One region of the Serratia ficaria genome, then DNA from elsewhere that is predicted to be linked to it. Evidence: predicted binding sites of a transcription regulator. Region 1 holds the regulator's gene; the other holds the start of a gene.
The links. Region 1 encodes Fur, which represses iron uptake genes when iron is present. Its sites were predicted from a motif close to ATAATAATGAGAACNACTATCAA; they were not measured.
Positions count from the first base shown of each region.

Region 2: CKW09_RS13910 (TonB-dependent siderophore receptor) is a predicted target of Fur. The motif match lies at 3,995-4,017, and genes of this name have one in related genera.

Region 1 covers NZ_LT906479.1:1,358,919-1,364,890, forward strand. The annotation lists gene CKW09_RS06430 (beta-N-acetylhexosaminidase) at 1-1,812, shown strand, start outside; gene fur (ferric iron uptake transcriptional regulator) at 2,001-2,447, opposite strand; gene fldA (flavodoxin FldA) at 2,778-3,317, opposite strand; gene ybfE (LexA regulated protein) at 3,581-3,868, opposite strand; gene ybfF (esterase) at 4,127-4,900, opposite strand; gene seqA (replication initiation negative regulator SeqA) at 5,124-5,663, shown strand; gene pgm (phosphoglucomutase (alpha-D-glucose-1,6-bisphosphate-dependent)) at 5,738-5,972, shown strand, end outside.
Region 2 covers NZ_LT906479.1:2,936,006-2,941,977, reverse strand. The annotation lists gene dadX (catabolic alanine racemase DadX) at 1-542, shown strand, start outside; gene CKW09_RS13930 (multidrug effflux MFS transporter) at 546-1,739, opposite strand; gene CKW09_RS13925 (3'-5' exonuclease) at 1,816-2,376, opposite strand; gene CKW09_RS24565 (hypothetical protein) at 2,506-2,727, shown strand; gene CKW09_RS13920 (hypothetical protein) at 2,715-3,197, opposite strand; gene CKW09_RS13915 (hypothetical protein) at 3,425-3,718, shown strand; gene CKW09_RS13910 (TonB-dependent siderophore receptor) at 4,139-5,972, shown strand, end outside.

The DNA of each region.
Region 1 (5,972 bases):
CTGGCGGTGTCGGGCGCCTATGAGCTGAAAATCGGCAGGCAGGAAGCGCGCGTGATCGGCTTCGATCAGGCGGGGGTATTCAACGGGCTGCAGTCGATCCTGTCGCTGGTGCCGAGCGATGGCGGCAGCGACATCGCCACGTTGGACGCCAAAGACGCGCCGCGTTTCCCGTATCGCGGCATCTTTCTCGACGTGGCGCGCAACTTCCATCATAAAGACGCGGTGCTGCGCCTGCTGGATCAGATGGCGGCCTACAAGCTGAATAAATTCCACTTCCACCTGAGCGACGACGAAGGCTGGCGCATCGAAATCCCGGGCCTGCCTGAACTGACCGACGTCGGGGGCCGGCGCTGCCACGACCTGAGCGAAACCGCCTGCCTGCTGCCGCAGTATGGCCAGGGGCCGGAGGCATACGGCGGCTTCTTCTCCCGGCAGGACTATATCGACATCGTCAAATACGCGCAGGCGCGCCAGATTGAGGTGATCCCGGAAATCGACATGCCGGCGCACGCGCGCGCGGCGGTGGTTTCCATGGAGGCGCGTTACAAAAAACTGCATGCGGCGGGCAAAGAGCGCGAGGCCAACGAGTTCCGCCTGGTCGATCCGACCGATACTTCCAACACGACTTCGGTGCAGTACTTCAACCGCCAGAGCTATCTGAACCCGTGCCTGGACTCCTCCAAACGCTTTGTCGACAAGGTGATCGGCGAGATTGCCCAAATGCATCGAGAGGCCGGCCAGCCGTTGAACACCTGGCATTTCGGCGGTGACGAAGCGAAAAATATTCGCCTGGGGGCGGGGTATACCGATCGCCTGAAACCTGAAGCGGGCAAGGGCATAATCGACCAGAGCAAGGAAGACAAGCCCTGGGCGAAATCCCGGGTGTGCCAGGCGATGATCGAAGACGGCAAGGTGGCCGATATGGCGCATCTGCCGAGCTACTTCGGGCTGGAGGTCAGCCAACTGGTGAAGGCGCACGGCATCGGCAGAATGCAGGCCTGGCAGGATGGCCTGAAAGATGCGCAGGACGCCGGCGCGTTCGCCACGCCGCGCGTGGGCGTGAACTTCTGGGACACCCTGTACTGGGGCGGTTTCGACAGCGCCAATGACTGGGCGAACAAGGGCTACGAGGTGATCATCTCCAACCCGGATTACGTTTATATGGACTTCCCTTACGAGGTGAATCCGGACGAGCGCGGTTATTACTGGGGCACCCGCTTCAGCGACGAACGGAAGATGTTCAGCTTCGCGCCGGACAACCTGCCGCAGAACGCCGAAACCTCGGTGGACCGCGACGGCAATCGCTTCACCGCCAGAAGCGACAAACCCTGGCCGGGCGCCTACGGCATCTCCGCCCAGCTGTGGAGCGAAACCCAGCGCACCGACCCGCAAATGGAATACATGATCTTCCCGCGTTCGCTGTCGGTAGCCGAACGCGCCTGGCATCGCGCCTCCTGGGAGCAGGATTACCGGGCCGGCCGCGAGTACCGGGGCGGGAAAACGCACTTTGTCGACGGCAAGGCTCTGGATCAGGACTGGCTGCGCTTCGCCAACCTGCTCGGCCAGCGCGAGCTGGCCAAGCTGGACAAGGGCGGCGTCAGCTATCGCCTGCCGGTGCCGGGCGCGCGCGTCACCGGCGGCAAGCTGGAGGCGAATATCTCTCTGCCGGGGCTGGGCATCGAGTACTCCACCGACGGCGGTAAGCAATGGCAGCGCTATGACGCCAACGCCGGGCCGGCGGTCTCCGGCGAGGTGCTGGTGCGTGCGGTCAGCCCGGACGGCAAGCGTTACAGCCGCGCCGAGAAGGTTTAAGCCGGCTGATGCGGCCCGCTGCGTGTCGGCGGCGGGCCGAGGGTGAAGTGAGAGAAGTCGGTGGAGTTACGCCGCTGCAATTGTGGTATTTCGTCAAGTGAACCTTCCCCGGCGCTGCCGGGGCTTTTTTTCCCGCCGGCGACGGGCACAAAAAAACCGCCCTGAGGCGGTTGTTCAATCCCGGAGGATTACTTGGCGTCGTGCAGCGTATCGTCTTCGCGGCAGTCACCGGTTTCACAGTGGCCGTACAGGTACAGGCTGTGGTTGGTGAGTTTGATGCCGTGTTGCTTGGCGATGTCGCGCTGACGCGCTTCGATCGATTCATCTCTGAATTCGATCACTTTGCCGCAGTCCAGGCAGATCAGGTGATCGTGGTGGTGCTGCTGGGTCAGTTCGAATACGGACTTGCCGCCTTCGAAATTGTGACGAGTCACAATGCCCGCATCATCAAACTGGTTCAGCACGCGGTAAACCGTCGCCAGTCCGATTTCTTCGCCCATATCTATCAGTTTTTTATACAAATCTTCCGCACTGACGTGATGGCATTCCGGATTTTGCAGTACTTCCAGGATTTTGAGTCGCGGAAGCGTGACTTTTAAGCCGGCCTTCTTCAATGCGGTGTTGTTGTCAGTCATGCGGATTCAGTCCTGTTACTATGCTAATCAAGTTGAGGCGTTCTCGCCTGTGGCATCGGTCGGCACAAAGAGTTAATTGCGTCTCATTATAGAACCGGTTGCCCTAAATGGAAACCGCCGGTTGTTAACAAAGATATAATTGCACTATTGCATGGTACACATGCAACGCCTTGATGGATGGGATAAACCGATATCTCAGTCTACCGTGACGATGTGGGAAGTTACCAATATGTAGCTTCTATTGCAGCAATCCATGCTGCCGATGACGGCCCTGCTGGCCACACTATGCACTTTGCAGGGCCTTTGTTCAACCTTTAGGCAACAATGGCCTCAGCCGACGATGTCGGCCAGGCTCAGTTCTTCGACGATCTGTTTGACCCAGGCTTCGACACGTTCGTTGGTCAGCTCCGGTTGGCGATCTTCGTCGATAGCCAGGCCGATGAAGTGGTCGTCGTCCGCCAGGCCCTTGGACGCTTCGAAATGGTAGCCCTTGGTTGGCCAGTGGCCGACGATGGCGGCGCCGTGGGGTTCGATGATGTCGCGGATGGTGCCCATCGCATCACAGAAGTATTCCGCGTAGTCTTCCTGGTCGCCGCAGCCGAACAGCGCAACCAGCTTGCCGTTGAAGTCGACTTCTTCCAGCGTCGGGAAAAAGTCATCCCAGTCGCACTGCGCTTCACCGTAGTACCAGGTTGGGATACCCAGCAGCAGGATATCGAAACCTTCCAGATCCTCTTTGCTGCTTTTGGCGATGTCGTGCACTTCAGACACCTCGTCGCCAAACTGTTTCTGGAGAATTTTCTGGATCATTTTGGCAATGTTTTCGGTATTGCCAGTGTCGCTGCCAAAGAAAATGCCTACAGTAGCCATATCGCGTATAACCTTTAAATTCAATTAATTGCATTACACGATGTTAGTGCTGACCCCGCTAACACCGATTAAAATGATGCCATGGCAAAAGCCGGCCGCCGCAGTGGCGGGCGCCGTGTGGGCGCGGTCTCTTGCCGGTAAACGCCTATCATGCCAGAAATTTACCCCGGGGTTTTATCGCATTTATGCGATGCCGGAGGAGAGTAAAACGGTGTTGATCCGGCGTCATCCTTAACGCCGCGCCGCATGTGCGGCCGAAGAGATCAATGTTCTGGCTGTTCTTCCGCCAGCTGCGCCAGCAGCATTTGCTCAATGAGCTCGCTGCGGCTGATATTGCGCTGTTCCGCCAGTTTGTTCAGGGCGTCCACCGCATCCGCGTTGATTTTCAACTCCACGCGCCGCAATCCACGTACTTTATCGCGCCGCAGCTGATTGCGCTTATTGATTCTAAGCTGTTCATCGCGGGATAGCGGGTTGGTTTTCGGGCGCCCCGGACGGCGTTCATCTGCGAACAGATCCAGCGTCGTGCGATCCGTTTGTTCTTTTGCCATAGGTAGCGGTACTGCAAGGAAGTTTGCATCAAAAAGCGTTTTACACGCTTCCGGACGATTCGGTTAACACACTTCGGGCCAATAAACCCTAACCCAAATTCACCCCCGGACTGGCGTTAGCGAACACGCTGGGCAGGGCGGCAAAATTATAGCGCGCCATATTACCCCAGCAGATAGAGCAACGACAATGCTTAACTGAGCCGAAAGCGCGCTAAGCCGTTATCTTTAGCGCGTTTTTTCGCCAGCGACGGGCGTTTGTCAGGCTTCGCCGAGAAAACGGTGGATGGCGCGCAGCACCGCTTCCGGTTTTTCGGCGTGCACCCAGTGCCCGGTTCCCGCCACCACGTGCGCGCGGGCCAGCGGGAACTGGCGCGCGATGTCGGCGCGGTAACCGTCCTGCACGTAGGGCGACAGCCCGCCGCGGATGAACAGCGTCGGGTGCGGCCAGGCGGGCACCTCCTGCCAGCCGGTGACGTTTTCGTACTGCGCGATCAACACCGGCAGGTTGAAACGCCATTCGCCGTTGTGGAAGGATTTCAGCAGAAACTGGATCACCCCTTCTTCCTGCAGATAATCGCGCATCAGCTGGGCGGCCTGTTGGCGCTGGGTAATGCCGGCGGCGCTCACGGCCTTCAGCGCGGCGAAAATCTCATCGTGGCGGCGGGTGCGGTAATCCACCGGCGCCACGTCGATGACGATCAGCTTGTCGATGCGCTCCGGCGCAATGGCGGTCAGCGCCATCGCCGCTTTGCCGCCCATCGAATGGCCGATGACGATGACTTTCTCCAGCTGCAGGTCGTCGAGCAGCGTCAGCAGATCCTGCGCCATGGCCGGGTAGGTCATCTCTGCGGAACGCGGCGACAGGCCATGGTTGCGCAGATCGACCTTGATGACGCTGTGGCGCCGGTTCAGGTCGCGCGCCAGCACGCCCAGGTTGTCCAGATTGCCGAACAGGCCGTGGATCAGCAGCACCGGCAGGGCGTCCGACTCGGCGGCCAGCAGTTGATAATGTAATTTCATGGCGAAGTTCATGCTGAGAGAGATTCAGATTAGGGTATCATGATTGAATCGCACGATGAATAACGCGGAGTTGAGCGATGCAGCTTGAAGTACGACGGGAATAGGTATTAGTCTGCATTTTCCGTTTGGCGACACTTAGTGGTGTTCGCCCCCGCGCTTTTAACCTTATAATCCCATGGCTTGAATGCAGGATCTGGCTTCAGGTTCTAAGTAGAAAAAACAGTACTGGATAAAGATGAAAACTATTGAAGTCGACGAAGAGCTTTACCGTTATATTGCCAGCCACACGCAACACATCGGTGAGAGCGCGTCCGATATTTTACGCCGCATGTTGAAATTTACCGCAGGCCAACCGGTACGCTCCGTACCCGCCGCCGGCGCTCAGTCCGCCGAGTTGGAAAAGGCGGCGCCCGCGCAGCGCCCGCGCGATCGCGTGCGCGCCGTGCGTGAGCTGCTGCTGTCGGATGAGTACGCCGAGCAGAATAAGGCCGTTAACCGTTTTATGCTGGTGCTGTCCACGCTCTATACCCTCGATGCCGCCGGCTTTGCCGCCGCCACCGATGCGTTGCACGGCCGTACCCGCACCTACTTTGCCGGCGATCAGCAAACCCTGCTGGCCAACGGTACGCATACCAAGCCGAAACACGTTCCGGGCACCCCTTATTGGGTGATTACCAATACCAATACCGGCCGCAAACGCAGCATGATTGAACACATCATGCAGGCCATGCAGTTCCCGGCGGAACTGATAGAGAAAGTTTGCGGCACCGTCTAATTTAGCGAACAGCCCGTCATGCTGGCCGTGCGACATATTGCCCGGCCACTGGCAGGGATGAGGGAGATAGGTCGATGGCGAATAGTCCACGTGCCGGGCAGCCCGCCCGGCAAAGCGATTTGATCAACGTAGCCCAGCTTACGTCGCAGTACTATGTGCTGCAGCCGGAAGCGGGCAACGCCGCCCACGCGGTGAAATTCGGGACATCCGGTCACCGCGGCAGCGCGCTGCGCCACAGTTTTAATGAAGCGCACATTCTCGCCATCGCGCAGGCGATCGCCGAAGTTCGCCGTCAGCAGGGCACTACCG
Region 2 (5,972 bases), 1.6 Mb from region 1:
ACGCGGCGGCGGCGATCCCCTTGCCGCGCTGCCTGGCCAACTCGGCCGCCACGCTGTGGCATCCGGATACCCACGGCGGCTGGGTGCGGCCGGGGATCGTGCTCTACGGCGCGTCGCCGAGCGGCCGCTGGCGTGACATCGCCGCCAGCGGGCTGCAGCCGGCAATGACGCTGAGCAGCGAAATTATCGGCATTCAGCGGCTGAAAAGCGGCGATCGCGTTGGCTACGGCGGCCGCTACGGCGCCACCGGCGCGCAGCGCATCGGCGTAGTGGCCTGCGGCTATGCGGATGGTTATCCGCGCCATGCGCCAACCGGCACGCCGGTCTGGGTGGGGGGCGTGCTGACGCGCACTTTGGGCACGGTGTCGATGGATATGCTGGCGGTGGATCTGGCGCCTTGCCCGCAGGCTGAACTGGGCACCGAGGTGGAGCTGTGGGGACGGCGCCTGCCGGTGGACGATGTGGCCACCGCGGCAGGCACGCTGGGTTATGAACTGCTGACGGCGCTGGCGGCGCGGGTGCCGGTCGCCAGCGAAATCTGAGCCTTACGCCACCTTCCTGATGTGTCCTTTAATCTGTTTGCTGCGCTGCCGCGCGTGCAGCGCCAGCAAGCAGCCCGCCAACATCACCAGCGCCAGAGAAAGCTTGGGCTGCAGCGGCAACGCCATCGCCATCAGGCCCAGCGCGGCGCCGCCCGCCATTTGCACAAAGCCCACCAGCGCCGAGGCAACGCCCGCTTCATTGGAGTAGGGCTCCAACGCATAGCTGGTCGCCGGCCCCATCATGAACGCCAGCCCGGCACAGGCGCTGGCCACCGGCAGCATATAGGCCAGCCAATGCGCCTGAGCCGCGTCGGGCAGCAGGGCGACGCCCAACAGCAGGCCCAGGCAGCCTAATCCCATCAGAACGCCGCCGGTCGCCAGGCAAACGGGGCGACCGACCTTATGGATAATGCGGTTGGCGAAGAAGCTGACCAGCATGATCCAGAAGCCGTTGGCGCCGAACGCCAGCGAGAACTGCAGCGGCGTCAGGCCGGCGGTGCCCATCAGAACGTTGGGCGCCAACGAGACATAGGTCAGCGCCATCCCCATGGCGCCGGCGTTTACCACGGCGAAGGACAGGAAGCGGCGGTCGCTGAGAATGCGGGCATATTGCCGCACCGGCAGTCCCTTGACCGGCACGGTGTCGGCCGGCCGCGTTTCCGGCAGGCGCAGGGCGATCAGCACCAGCACCAGCAGGGCATAGAGCACCAGGAACCAGAATGGCGCGCGCCAGCCGAAGGCTTCCGCCAGCAGGCCGCCGAGCAGCGGGGCCAGCGCCGGGATGATATTCAGCGTACCGTTGAGGAAACCGAAGGCGCGGGCGGCGTCATCGCCGTTCATGCGATCGCGCACGCCGCTGAAGGCGACGACGGCGGTGCAGCATACCGCCACCCCTTGCAGCAGGCGCGAGGCGATAAACACCGTCGGCGTCGTCGCCAGCGCGGCCATTGCCGCGCCGATCATATAGATGACGACGCCGGCCAGCGCCACAGGTTTGCGGCCATAGTTGTCCACCAGCGGCCCGGCGATGATCTGGCCGAGCCCCAGCACCAGGATGAACAGCGAGATGGTGGATTGGATCAGCGCTTCACTGCTGCCAAGGCCGACGGCGATGGCGGGGATGGTCGGCAGATAGAGATCAATGCCTAATGGGCCGAGCAACACCAGGCTGAGAAGCAGAAACAGAAACTTTTGCATAACGAAAAAGGCACGTCCGAGTGACAAAGAGGGCTAGAGTAGAGACTCCGGCGGAAAATGGAAAGGGGCAAGCGGGTCAGGCGTCCGGCGTCCGGCGGTAATACAGCGCGCAGACCGTATCCGCCACGTAGCGAGCCTGGTGTTTGGCGTCGTCCAGCGCGCGATGCGGCGTGCCTTCAAAGGGCCGCGCCTTTTTCGGGTTGAAGCCGTGCAGCTCCGCCAGGGTGATCACCGTGCGCACATCCTGAGTATCCCAGAATTTCCACGGACAGGGCATTGCCAACTGCTGAAAGGCGTGCTCGAGAATAGCGCAATCAAACTCTTTGCCGTTGCCCCACACTTTCACCGTATCGGTGCTGTGCATATGAATAAAACGGCTCAGGCCGGTCAGCACGCGCTTGAGGCTTTCACTGCCGCCGAACGCCAGCCTGCGCGCCTCATCGGACTGTTTCGCCCACCAGGCGACGGTATCCAGGCTGATGGTTCTGCCGGGCTGATCTTTCTGGCTGCTGACCGCCGCTTCGAATTCCGCGCCCAGCTCGCCGCTTTTGGGATCGAAAAACACCGCCGCGACCGCCAGGATCACCGCGCTGGGTTTTATATCCAGGGTTTCAATGTCTAACATCAGATGGTGCATCGGCGCTTCCTGCTGTGGGGATTATCGCCCTATGTTACTACAAAGAAAGCGCTTCAGCTCGCGGCGGGATCTGCCCCTGATGCGCGATAACGGCCGGTAGACTTATGAAATACTTCGAAACAGGTTAAAATGCGCGAATCAGGCTATGATGCTCTGGGTGCAATTTCAGGTTGGTCATTATCAGTGAGAACGCTTATTTTTGTTTTATGCATGCTGGGTTATCTGCTGGTACTGGGCTACCTTGGCGTGTTCGTCACTGACAAAATTTGTGAAAAATCGAACAACTACACCAAGGTCTGCCGGCTGGTGGACATTTCTGAACCCCATATTCCCGCCGTTCAGGCCAAATAATCGGTGGTGATCAACGGAGTCAGCACCGCCGCCAGCGCGAGCAGCGCGATCCATTGCTTCCACCCCAACTGCGCCAACCAATCCTGCCGCAGCGGCGGCGTCGCCAGTTGCCCCACCGCGACGGTGCCGGTAAACAGCAACGTCAGGAGGATCAGCACCAGCCCCCGACTCAGCGCATCAAATTCGACGTGCAACAGGTTGGCGTAATACAGACGCATCAGAATGAAGTAGGCCAACATCATCCAGGCGAAAATCACCTTTTTCTTCAGCACCTGTTGCAGCATGGCGCCGATGAACAGGCTGTGGGCCAGCGACAAGAGCGGCCGTTCAAAAGGGTGGCGCACGCACAGGTTATAAACCGCCATATAGATATTGAAGATCAACAGCGTATACACGGCATAGATATACCAGCCGTAGATGACCTTGAGTTTCTTGCGGGATGGCGGGGTAGATAAGTCGTCCGATTTCATTGATGCCTCCTGAACTGGCCGCGCGACGCCTGTCGTTTTCAAATGACGGTAGGGCGGTTTGATTGGAAATCCACAGGGTATATATCACCCGCTCGCTAAATGAAAATTAAACGCTGCGCCGGCTTTATTTTGGCCGATGCGGGGAACTTATTTCGGCTCTCCAGGTCTGCTTAAACGGAGAGACCGCAGCGCTTGCTGATGCAAGAATTTAAGAGTAATGCATTGATATGAAAGACTATAAAAACCATGCGACCACCAAGTTCCTGATGCTGTTCACCCTGGCCATCTATGGTTTTTTACCGCCGGTGCTGACCACCTATTTTTGCGAATACTTTAACCTTAATCCGTTCTCGATCATCAAATTCTGGCACTTCAATCCCTTTGCCGCCGATCGCGGCATTCCCACCTATCAAACCTTTCTCTATCTGCTGGCGCTGTGGTGGGTGCTCAACCTCGCGTTGTGGCTCGCCCTGTGGGCCGGCTTTCGCGGCTATGCCCGCTGGATCGGCCCACGGCGTTAACCGGCGGGGGCTGCAGTAAAGTTGCAGACAGAAAGCACTTTACATCTTTTGTTGAGAGCGATTATCATTATCGTCGTCGGTGAGGGGAAGAGGGTTGTCTCCTTATGTGCCCCCCGCATCGGCACGACATTGCTCACATTGCTTCCAGTTTAATTGCCAGCCTCGCGCTGGCATTTTTTTATCCCTATTATTTCAGCGTATTAATGCGGGCAGCGCCGGGAGGGAACCGGGCGCTTAGCCGGCTTATAAAAAGTCTCTATATATTTTAACTTTGTATTGATAAAGATAATAATTATCATTAATGTTTTCTTTTTGTTGCATACAGCACACCGATAATACCTCGGCGGTTGCCGCCAGCCAGCGTTGCTGACACGGGACCTCATACGGTGTGGTTTCATGGTTTTTACTAGGGATTACAGCATGTCCGCATCTTTTACGGTGAAACGGCCTCACCTTCTCTGCTCGCTGGCGATTTTCCTGCCGCTTGCCTCTTTCGCTGAAGATACGCTGGTCGTCACGGCGCAGCCCGCCGATACGGCGGATGCCGCCACCCAGGGCTATCAGGCGACCACCAGCCAGGGAGCCACCAAGACCGACAAGCCGCTGATCCTGACGGCGCAGTCGGTATCGGTCGTCACCCGCCAGCAGATGACCGACCAACATAGCCAGACGGTCAACGACGCCTTGAAATATACCCCGGGGGTATTCACCAATTTCGCCGGCGGCGCCACGCGCTATGACACCATCGCGCTGCGCGGTTTTCACGGCGGCGACGTCAACAACACCTTCCTCGATGGGCTGCGCCTGCTGAGCGACGGCGGCACCTACAACGCGCTGCAGGTCGACCCCTGGTTCCTGGAGCGAATAGACGTGATTAAGGGGCCGTCCTCGGTGATGTACGGGCAGAGCATTCCCGGCGGCCTGGTCGCCCTGACCTCCAAGCGGCCGCAGTTCGCCAGCGAGGGGCACCTCAACGCCATGGCCGGCAATAACGCCACCCAGGGCGCCGCCTTCGATCTGACCGGCCCGCTGTCGGAACACTGGGCCTATCGGTTGACCGGCATGACCCGCAGCAGCGACACCATGTACGATCATCAACGTGAAGAGCGTTACGCCATTTCGCCTTCGCTGCTGTGGCAACCGGATGAAAACACCTCGTTGTTGCTGAAAGCTTATCTGCAGAAAGATCCGTCCGGCGGTTATCACAGCGCGGTGCCGGCCGACGGCAGCATTTATTCCAGCAAGGGCGACAAGCTGGGGCGCGGGTTCTTTGACGGCGAGAGCAGCCGCAACCTGTTTAAACGCTGGGAACAGATCTACAGCTATGCTTTTTCGCACGCGTTCAACGATGTCTGGACCTTCCGGCAGAACGCCAGCTATACCCATTCCAACGTCGAGCTGCAGCAGGTTTACCAGATTGGCTGGAACGAGCAGCACAGCGAGCTGAACCGTTACTACAGCGGTTCGTCGACCTCTCTGGACGCCTTCGCCATCGATAACCAGCTGGAGGCCGATTTCGCCACCGGGCCGGTGGACCACAAGGTGATGCTGGGAGTGGATTACCAGCGTTTCCGCAACAATCTGTGGGATGAGTCGGCCGGGGCGACCCCGCTCAACCCTTACACCGGCGTCTCCGGCGGGCCGGCGCTGAGCAACCTGGTCCATACCGACTCCCGACGCCATTATGAACAGGCGGGCGTTTACCTGCAGGATGAAATCAGCCTGAATAGCTGGTATCTGAATCTGGCCGGGCGCTTCGATCGCATGGAATCGAAAAATACCGTGCTCAATACCGGCTCCAGCGACGCGCGCACCGACGACAACTTCAGCGGCCGCGCATCGCTGCTGTATCACTTTGACAACGGCTTCTCGCCTTACGCCAGCTACAGCACCGCGGTGACGCCGGAGGCCCTGGCCGATCAGAGCGGCCATATGCTGAAGCCGAGCAGCAGCGAGCAGTACGAAGTGGGGGTGAAATATCAGGCGCCGGGCAGTGCGTCAATTTACAGCGTGGCGCTGTACGATCTCACGCAGAAGGATGTCGCCAACCGCGTGGTGCAGCAAAGTTATTATGTCCCGGCGGGCAAAGTGCATTCCCAGGGCATAGAACTGGAGGCGCGCAGCAAAATCACCGATCGCCTGGACCTGATTGCCGGCTATACCTACAACAAAGTGAAATTCAAGGATGCGGTTGACGGCAACGATGGCAACACGCCGTATCTGGCGCCAAACCAAATGGCTTCCGTATGGGGCC